DNA from 2 places in the Variovorax sp. V93 genome. Region 2 is predicted to be linked to the other one. Evidence: riboswitches for the same ligand, from Rfam matches in the RefSeq annotation. Region 2 holds a riboswitch; the other holds the start of a gene.
The links. A riboswitch is a leader RNA that binds a small molecule or an ion and turns the genes downstream of it on or off. The one in region 2 is predicted to bind thiamine pyrophosphate.
Positions count from the first base shown of each region.

Region 1: it holds a riboswitch for thiamine pyrophosphate, as region 2 does, so the genes downstream of both, ACAM54_RS12050 (cytosine permease) here and thiC (phosphomethylpyrimidine synthase ThiC) in region 2, are expected to answer to the same signal.

Region 1 is NZ_AP028669.1:2,539,431-2,542,835, forward strand. Features, by position in the region: gene thiD (bifunctional hydroxymethylpyrimidine kinase/phosphomethylpyrimidine kinase) at 1-401, shown strand, start outside; gene ACAM54_RS12050 (cytosine permease) at 349-1,689, opposite strand; TPP riboswitch at 1,766-1,873, opposite strand; gene ACAM54_RS12055 (aspartate aminotransferase family protein) at 1,990-3,297, shown strand; gene ACAM54_RS12060 (NAD(P)/FAD-dependent oxidoreductase) at 3,284-3,405, opposite strand, start outside.
Region 2 is NZ_AP028669.1:4,758,118-4,761,522, reverse strand. Features, by position in the region: gene ACAM54_RS22610 (acyl-CoA dehydrogenase family protein) at 1-1,118, shown strand, start outside; gene ACAM54_RS22605 (YchJ family protein) at 1,205-1,633, shown strand; TPP riboswitch at 1,660-1,764, shown strand; gene thiC (phosphomethylpyrimidine synthase ThiC) at 1,856-3,405, shown strand, end outside.

The DNA.
Region 1 (3,405 bases), 2.2 Mb from region 2:
CAGCCTTGCTGATCGGCCATGCGATCGACGGCATCGATGCGCTCGACGATGCGGCCAGCGAACTGCTGGCGCTCGGCGCGCAGGCCGTGCTGCTCAAGGGCGGCCACCTGCCGGGCGACGAGGTGGTCGACGTGCTGCTGCAGTCCGACGGCACGCGCAAGCGGCTGGCCTCGCAGCGCATCGCGAGCCGCAACCTGCATGGCACGGGCTGCACGCTGTCGTCCGCCATTGCCGCGCACCTGGCGCTGGGGCTCGTATTGCCCGAGGCCGTCGAGCGCGCGCGCGCCTACATCCTCGGCGCGATGGCCGCCGGCGCGCATGTGAAGACCGGCGCGGGACACGGTCCGCTCAACCACGGCTTTGCGCCAGTGCCGACGCACCGCCTGCCGTCGTCGGCGTAGCCTTGGGCCGGCTGGCCCAGGCCAGCAGGAAGGTCGCGGCCAGCGTCGGCAGTGCCGAGCCGAACTGCGGCGCCCACCCGGCGAGCGCATGGTAGGCCGCGATGCCCGCAATCCAGATCAGCGCCGCGCCCAGGTCGACCCGACGCATGCCCACCGACGAAACCGCCTGGCCCGTACCCAGCCGCCCCAGGATCACGCCGTAGAGCGGCACGAACACCGAACTCAGCATCAGCAGGAACGGCTCGAGCGTATGCATCGGCAGCACCAGCGCGAGCGCGGTGCACAGCGCCGCGAGCAGGAGGCCCCAGCGCCGCACGCTCCAGCGCGGCAGCAGGCTGTGGGTGGACACCGAGCCCGAATACACATCGCCGTAGGCGTTGTCGAGTTCGTCGATCAGGATCAGGCCCAGCGCCACCAGCCCGCCTTGGGCGAGCAGCAGGGCGGTGACCAGGCCTGTGCCCGGTTCCGCCACGCTCACCACCATCACGCCGAGCGCATAGCACCAGACGTTGGCCAGCGCATAGCCGATCCAGGTGCCGCTGAAGGCGCTGCCCAGGCCGCCCGCGCTGCGCTTGCCGTGGCGCGCGTAGTCGGCCACCAGCGGCAGCCATGAGACCGGCATGGCAATCACCAGGTCGAGCGCGCCGAACATGCCCATGCCGCCATCGCCCGGCCGGGCCCAGAAGGCGTCGAGGCCCTTGGCTTGCAGGCGGGTTGCGAACTGCCAGCTCAGCCAGAGCAGCGACAGCACCACCAGCGGCAGGCCGAAGCGGCTCACGAAGCGCCGCACCAGCTTGACCATGGAGCCGGCCAGAAGCGCCAGCAGCACCGCGCCCCAGAGCAGCGTGGTGAGGGCGCCGCCCAGCGGTCCGCCGAGCGCCAGGCCGAAGGCCTGCTGGCCGATCGCCTGCGTACCCTCGCGCATGATCACGAGCTCGAAGGTGGTCCAGCCCACCAGCTGCACGATGTTGAGCAGCACCGGCAGCCGCGCGAAGGCGCTGCCGTAGGTGGCGTGCATCAGCCCGGCGCTCGCCAGGCCGCTCTCGCAGCCGAGCCGTGCGGTCCAGGCCAGCAGGCCCGCGCCGAGCAGCGAGCCCAGCACGATCGCGATGGCCGCGTCCCGCGTGCCCACCGCCGGCACCAGGTAGGCGCCGATCTGCATCACCAGCAGCCCGACGCCCAGGCTGAACCAGAGCGATGCGTGGTCGTGCCAGCCGAACGCGCGCTGCGACGCGGGCAGGGGCGCCAGCGCCTCGTTGGCGGAAGAAGGTTCGTCGTCGTGTGCCATCCAGTTGCTCCAGTGCAAAAGGTTTGGCAGGTGGGCGAGGCTCCGGCGGTGGGGCCATCGCGCGAGACAACGCGACAGGCCGCCGGACCAGCTTCCCTGCGCGAGGATTACCTCAGTCAGGTTCAAAGGGACTCTCTCAGTCAGCCCCGGAACGGATTCCGGTTCGACACCCCTAGCGTGGTGCTCCGCGCCGTGGCGCAGAGCGGAAACTATTGTACGAGCCTGCGCGCCCAGCCTCCAAACCATGGATGATGGTCCGGATATGGCAACCCGCGTGCCGCCACTTCGAGGATGTGTCCCATGAGCGATCCTGCAATCGACCAGTCCCTTGCCCGGGCCTTCCAGCGCTTCACCGAGGCCAACCCCGCGAGCCTGCGCCAGTTCGAGGCGCAGGCGCGCTACATGCCGGGCGCCAACAGCCGCTCGGTGCTGTTCTACGCGCCGTTTCCGCTCACCATTGCCAAGGGCGAGGGCGCCGCGCTCTGGGATGCCGACGGCCACCGCTATGCCGACTTCATCGCCGAGTACACGGCCGGCGTCTATGGCCACTCGGCACCCGAGATCCGCGATGCGGTGCTCGAGGCGATGCAGGGCGGCATCAACCTCACGGGCCACAACCTGCTCGAAGGCCGGCTCGCGAAGACCATCTGCGAGCGCTTTCCGCAGATCGAGCAGGTGCGCTTCACCAACTCGGGCACCGAGGCCAACCTGATGGCGCTCACGGCCGCGCTGCACTTCACGGGAAGGCGAAAGATCGTGGTGTTCTCGGGCGGCTACCACGGCGGCGTGCTCGGCTTCGGCGCCAAGCCGCTGCCGACCACGGTGCCCTTCGACTTCCTGGTGCTGCCCTACAACGATGCGCAGGCTGCGAGCGAGCAGATCGAGAAGCACCGGCCGGAGATTGCCGCGATCCTGGTCGAGCCGATGCAGGGCGCGAGCGGCTGCATTCCGGGGCGTCTCGACTTCCTGCAAGCACTTCGCGATGGCGCGGCGAAGGTAGGTGCGCTGCTGATCTTCGACGAGGTCATGACCTCGCGCCTGGGGCCGCAGGGCCTGGCCAACAGGCTCGGCATCCGTTCCGATCTCACCACGCTCGGCAAGTACATCGGCGGCGGCATGTCGTTCGGCGCCTTCGGCGGGCGTTCGGACGTGATGGCGCAGTTCGATCCGCGCACGGGATCGCTCTCCCATTCGGGCACCTTCAACAACAACGTGATGACCATGGCGGCCGGGTACGCGGGCCTCACGAAGCTGTTCACCCCTGAAGCGGCCGGCGCGCTGGCCGAGCGCGGCGAGGCGATGCGTGCGCGGCTCAATGCGCTGTGCACGAAGGAGGGCGTGGCCATGCAGTTCACCGGCATCGGCTCTCTGATGAACGCGCATTTCGTGCGCGGGGAGGTGCAGTGCGTGGACGACCTGGCGGCGGTCGACGGGCGGCTGCGGCAGCTGCTGTTCTTTCACCTGCTGGGCGAAGGCATCTACGCCTCGCCGCGCGGCTTCATCGTGCTGTCTTTGCCGCTGACCGACGCGGACATCGACCGATTCGCCGCCGCCATCGGCAGCTTCATCGGCGAATACCGCGCGCTGCTGCTGCCTAGCGCGAACTAGCCACGCCCAGCAGCTCGTGCAGCCGCGTGCTGGTGGTCGTGTACTGCAGCGGCACGGCCTTGCCCGGGAACACGATGGCGGTGGCGCCCCAGGCTGCCAGCGTGGCCT
Region 2 (3,405 bases):
CCGACCAGGAAGCCATCCGCGACGCGGTGCGCGATTTCTCGCAGGCCGAACTCTGGCCCCATGCCCCGCGGTGGGACCGCGAGCACAGCTTCCCGAAGGAAGCGCACCAGGGCCTCGCGGCGCTCGGCGCCTACGGCATCTGCGTGCCCGAGGAACACGGCGGCGCGGGCCTCGACTACCTCACGCTCGCGCTGGTGCTCGAGGAGATCGCGGCCGGCGACGGCGGCACCAGCACCGCCATCAGCGTGACCAACTGCCCGGTCAACGCCATCCTCATGCGCTACGGCAACGCGCAGCAGAAGAAGCAGTGGCTCGAGCCGCTGGCGCAGGGCCGGATGCTCGGCGCCTTCTGCCTTACCGAGCCGCAGGCCGGCAGCGACGCCTCGAGCCTGCGCACCACGGCGCGCAAGGACGGCGACGGCTGGGTGATCGACGGCGTGAAGCAGTTCATCACCAGCGGCAAGAACGGCCAGGTGGCCATCGTCATCGCGGTGACCGACAAGGGCGCGGGCAAGCGCGGCATGAGCGCTTTCATCGTGCCGACCGACGCACCGGGCTACAACGTCGCGCGCCTGGAAGACAAGCTGGGCCAGCACAGCAGCGACACCGCGCAGATCAACTTCGACGGCTGCCGCATTCCGGCGGAAAACCTCATCGGCGCCGAGGGCGAGGGCTACAAGATCGCGCTGGGCGCGCTCGAGGGCGGCCGCATCGGCATTGCGGCGCAGAGCGTGGGCATGGCGCGCAGCGCCTTCGACGTGGCGCTGGCCTATGCCAAGGAGCGCCAGGCCTTCGGCGGGGCGATCTTCGAGCAGCAGGCCGTCGGTTTCAGGCTGGCCGAATGCGCCACGCAGCTCGAGGCCGCGCGCCAGCTGATCTGGCATGCCGCCAGCCTGCGCGATGCCGGCCGGCCCTGCCTCAAGGAAGCCGCCATGGCCAAGCTGTTCGCGAGCGAAATGGCCGAGCGCGTCTGCAGCGCTGCGATCCAGACGCTGGGCGGCTACGGCTATGTGAGCGACTTTCCGCTCGAACGCATTTACCGCGACGTGCGCGTGTGCCAGATCTACGAAGGCACCTCGGACATCCAGAAGCTGCTGATCCAGCGCGCGCTGGCCTGAACCGGGCGTTTCGCACGGCCGCCGGCCGGGCCCCGGGCTTGCCCCATCGGCGAAGGGCCCCGGAGGATGTTCCAATAGCGTTCTTCATGAGTGCCACCGATCCCACCACCGGACCTTGCCCCTGCGGCCGCACGGACCGCCGAGACAAGCCCATCGGCTATGCCCTGTGCTGCGGCCGCTACCTCGAGGATTTCGAGGGCACGCCCGCGCCCGACGCCGAATCGCTGATGCGCTCGCGCTATACCGCCTTCGTGCTGGAACGCGGCCCCTACCTGCTGGCCACCTGGCACGCGTCGACGCGGCCGGCGTCGATCGAGTTCGAACCCGGCGTGAAGTGGCTGGGCCTGGACATCCGCTCGCGCTCGGTGCTCGACGCCGACCATGCCGAGGTCGAATTCGTCGCCCGCCAGCGCAGCAGCACCGGCGCCGCCACGCGCCTGCACGAGCGCAGCCGCTTCGTGCGCGAGGGGGAGCGCTGGTTCTACCTCGAAGGCGATCTGCAGACCCCCGGTTGACGCACCGGGCTGCGGCCCGCACAATAGTCCCCGCTCCGGGGTGCACGCATGTGGCGTGCTGAGATGGCAAAGTGCCGACCCGCGAACTTGATCCGGGTCATACCGGCGTAAGAAGAGCTGCACTCCCCGACTCCGGTCCCGCCATCCATCCATCCAAGGTGGCGGCCCAAAGTCCTCAGAGCGATTGCGGAGCACCCTTTCCCTCAACAAGGAGTGCCCCGCATGAATGCCCCCGACAAGTTCACCTCCCTGCTCTCGCTCACGCGCGAGCCCTTTCCCGCCTCGCACAAGTGCCTGATCCCGGGCAGCCGGCCCGACCTCAACGTGCCGGTGCGCGACGTGCTGCTGACCAACGGCGAGACCGTGTCGCTCTACGACACCTCGGGCCCCTACACCGATGCCAAGGTCGAGATCGACGTGCGCCGCGGCCTGCCGGGCGTGCGCGGCGCCTGGATCGCCGAGCGCAACGACACCGAAAGCTACGAAGGCCGTTCGCACCAGGCGCTCGACGAGGGCCTCAAGCACGCGCACGACCACGATGCCCAGCGCCTGGCCGAACTGCGCGCCGGCGCCTCGGCCCTGCAGCGCACACCGCGCCGCGCCAAGGCCGGCGCCAACGTCACGCAGATGCATTACGCGCGCCGCGGCATCGTCACGCCCGAGATGGAATACGTGGCGCTGCGCGAGAACGGCAAGCGCGAGTGGATGGCCGAATACCTCGCCAACGAGGAGCGTGCGAAGCGCGTGGCCGGCAATCCCATGGGCGCCAGCATTCCGCGCATCATCACGCCCGAGTTCGTGCGCGACGAGGTGGCGCGCGGCCGCGCCATCATTCCGGCCAACATCAACCACCCCGAAGTCGAGCCGATGGCCATCGGCCGCAACTTCAAGGTCAAGATCAACGCCAACATCGGCAACTCGGCCGTCACCTCGAGCATCGAGGAAGAAGTGGAAAAGCTCGTGTGGGCGATCCGCTGGGGCGCCGACAACGTGATGGATCTTTCCACCGGCAAGAACATCCACACCACGCGCGACTGGATCGTGCGCAACTCGCCGGTGCCCATCGGCACGGTGCCGATCTACCAGGCGCTCGAGAAGGTGGGCGGCGTGGCCGAGGACCTCACGTGGGAGATCTTCCGCGACACGCTGATCGAGCAGGCCGAGCAGGGCATCGACTACTTCACCATCCACGCCGGCGTGCGCCTGCCGTTCATCCACCTGACGGCCGACCGCATGACGGGCATCGTCTCGCGCGGCGGCTCGATCATGGCCAAGTGGTGCATCGCGCACCACAAGGAGAGCTTCCTGTACGAGCGCTTCGAGGACATCTGCGACATCATGAAGGCCTACGACGTGAGCTTCTCGCTCGGCGACGGCCTGCGCCCGGGCTCGGGCGCCGACGCGAATGACGAAGCCCAGTTCGCCGAGTTGCGCACCCTGGGCGAGCTCACGCAGATCGCGTGGAAGCACGACGTGCAGACCATGATCGAAGGGCCGGGCCACGTGCCGATGCACATGATCCAGGCCAACATGGACGAGCAGCTCAAGCACTGCCACGAGGCGCCGTTCTACACGCTCGGCCCGCTGACCATCGACATCGCGCCGGGCTACGACCACATCTCCAGCGCCATCGGCGCCGCGATGATCGGCTGGGCCGGCACCGCGATGCTCTGCTACGTGACGCCCAAGGAGCACCTGGGCCTGCCCGACCGCGACGACGTGAAGCAGGGAATCATTGCCTACAAGATCGCCGCGCATGCGGCCGACGTGGC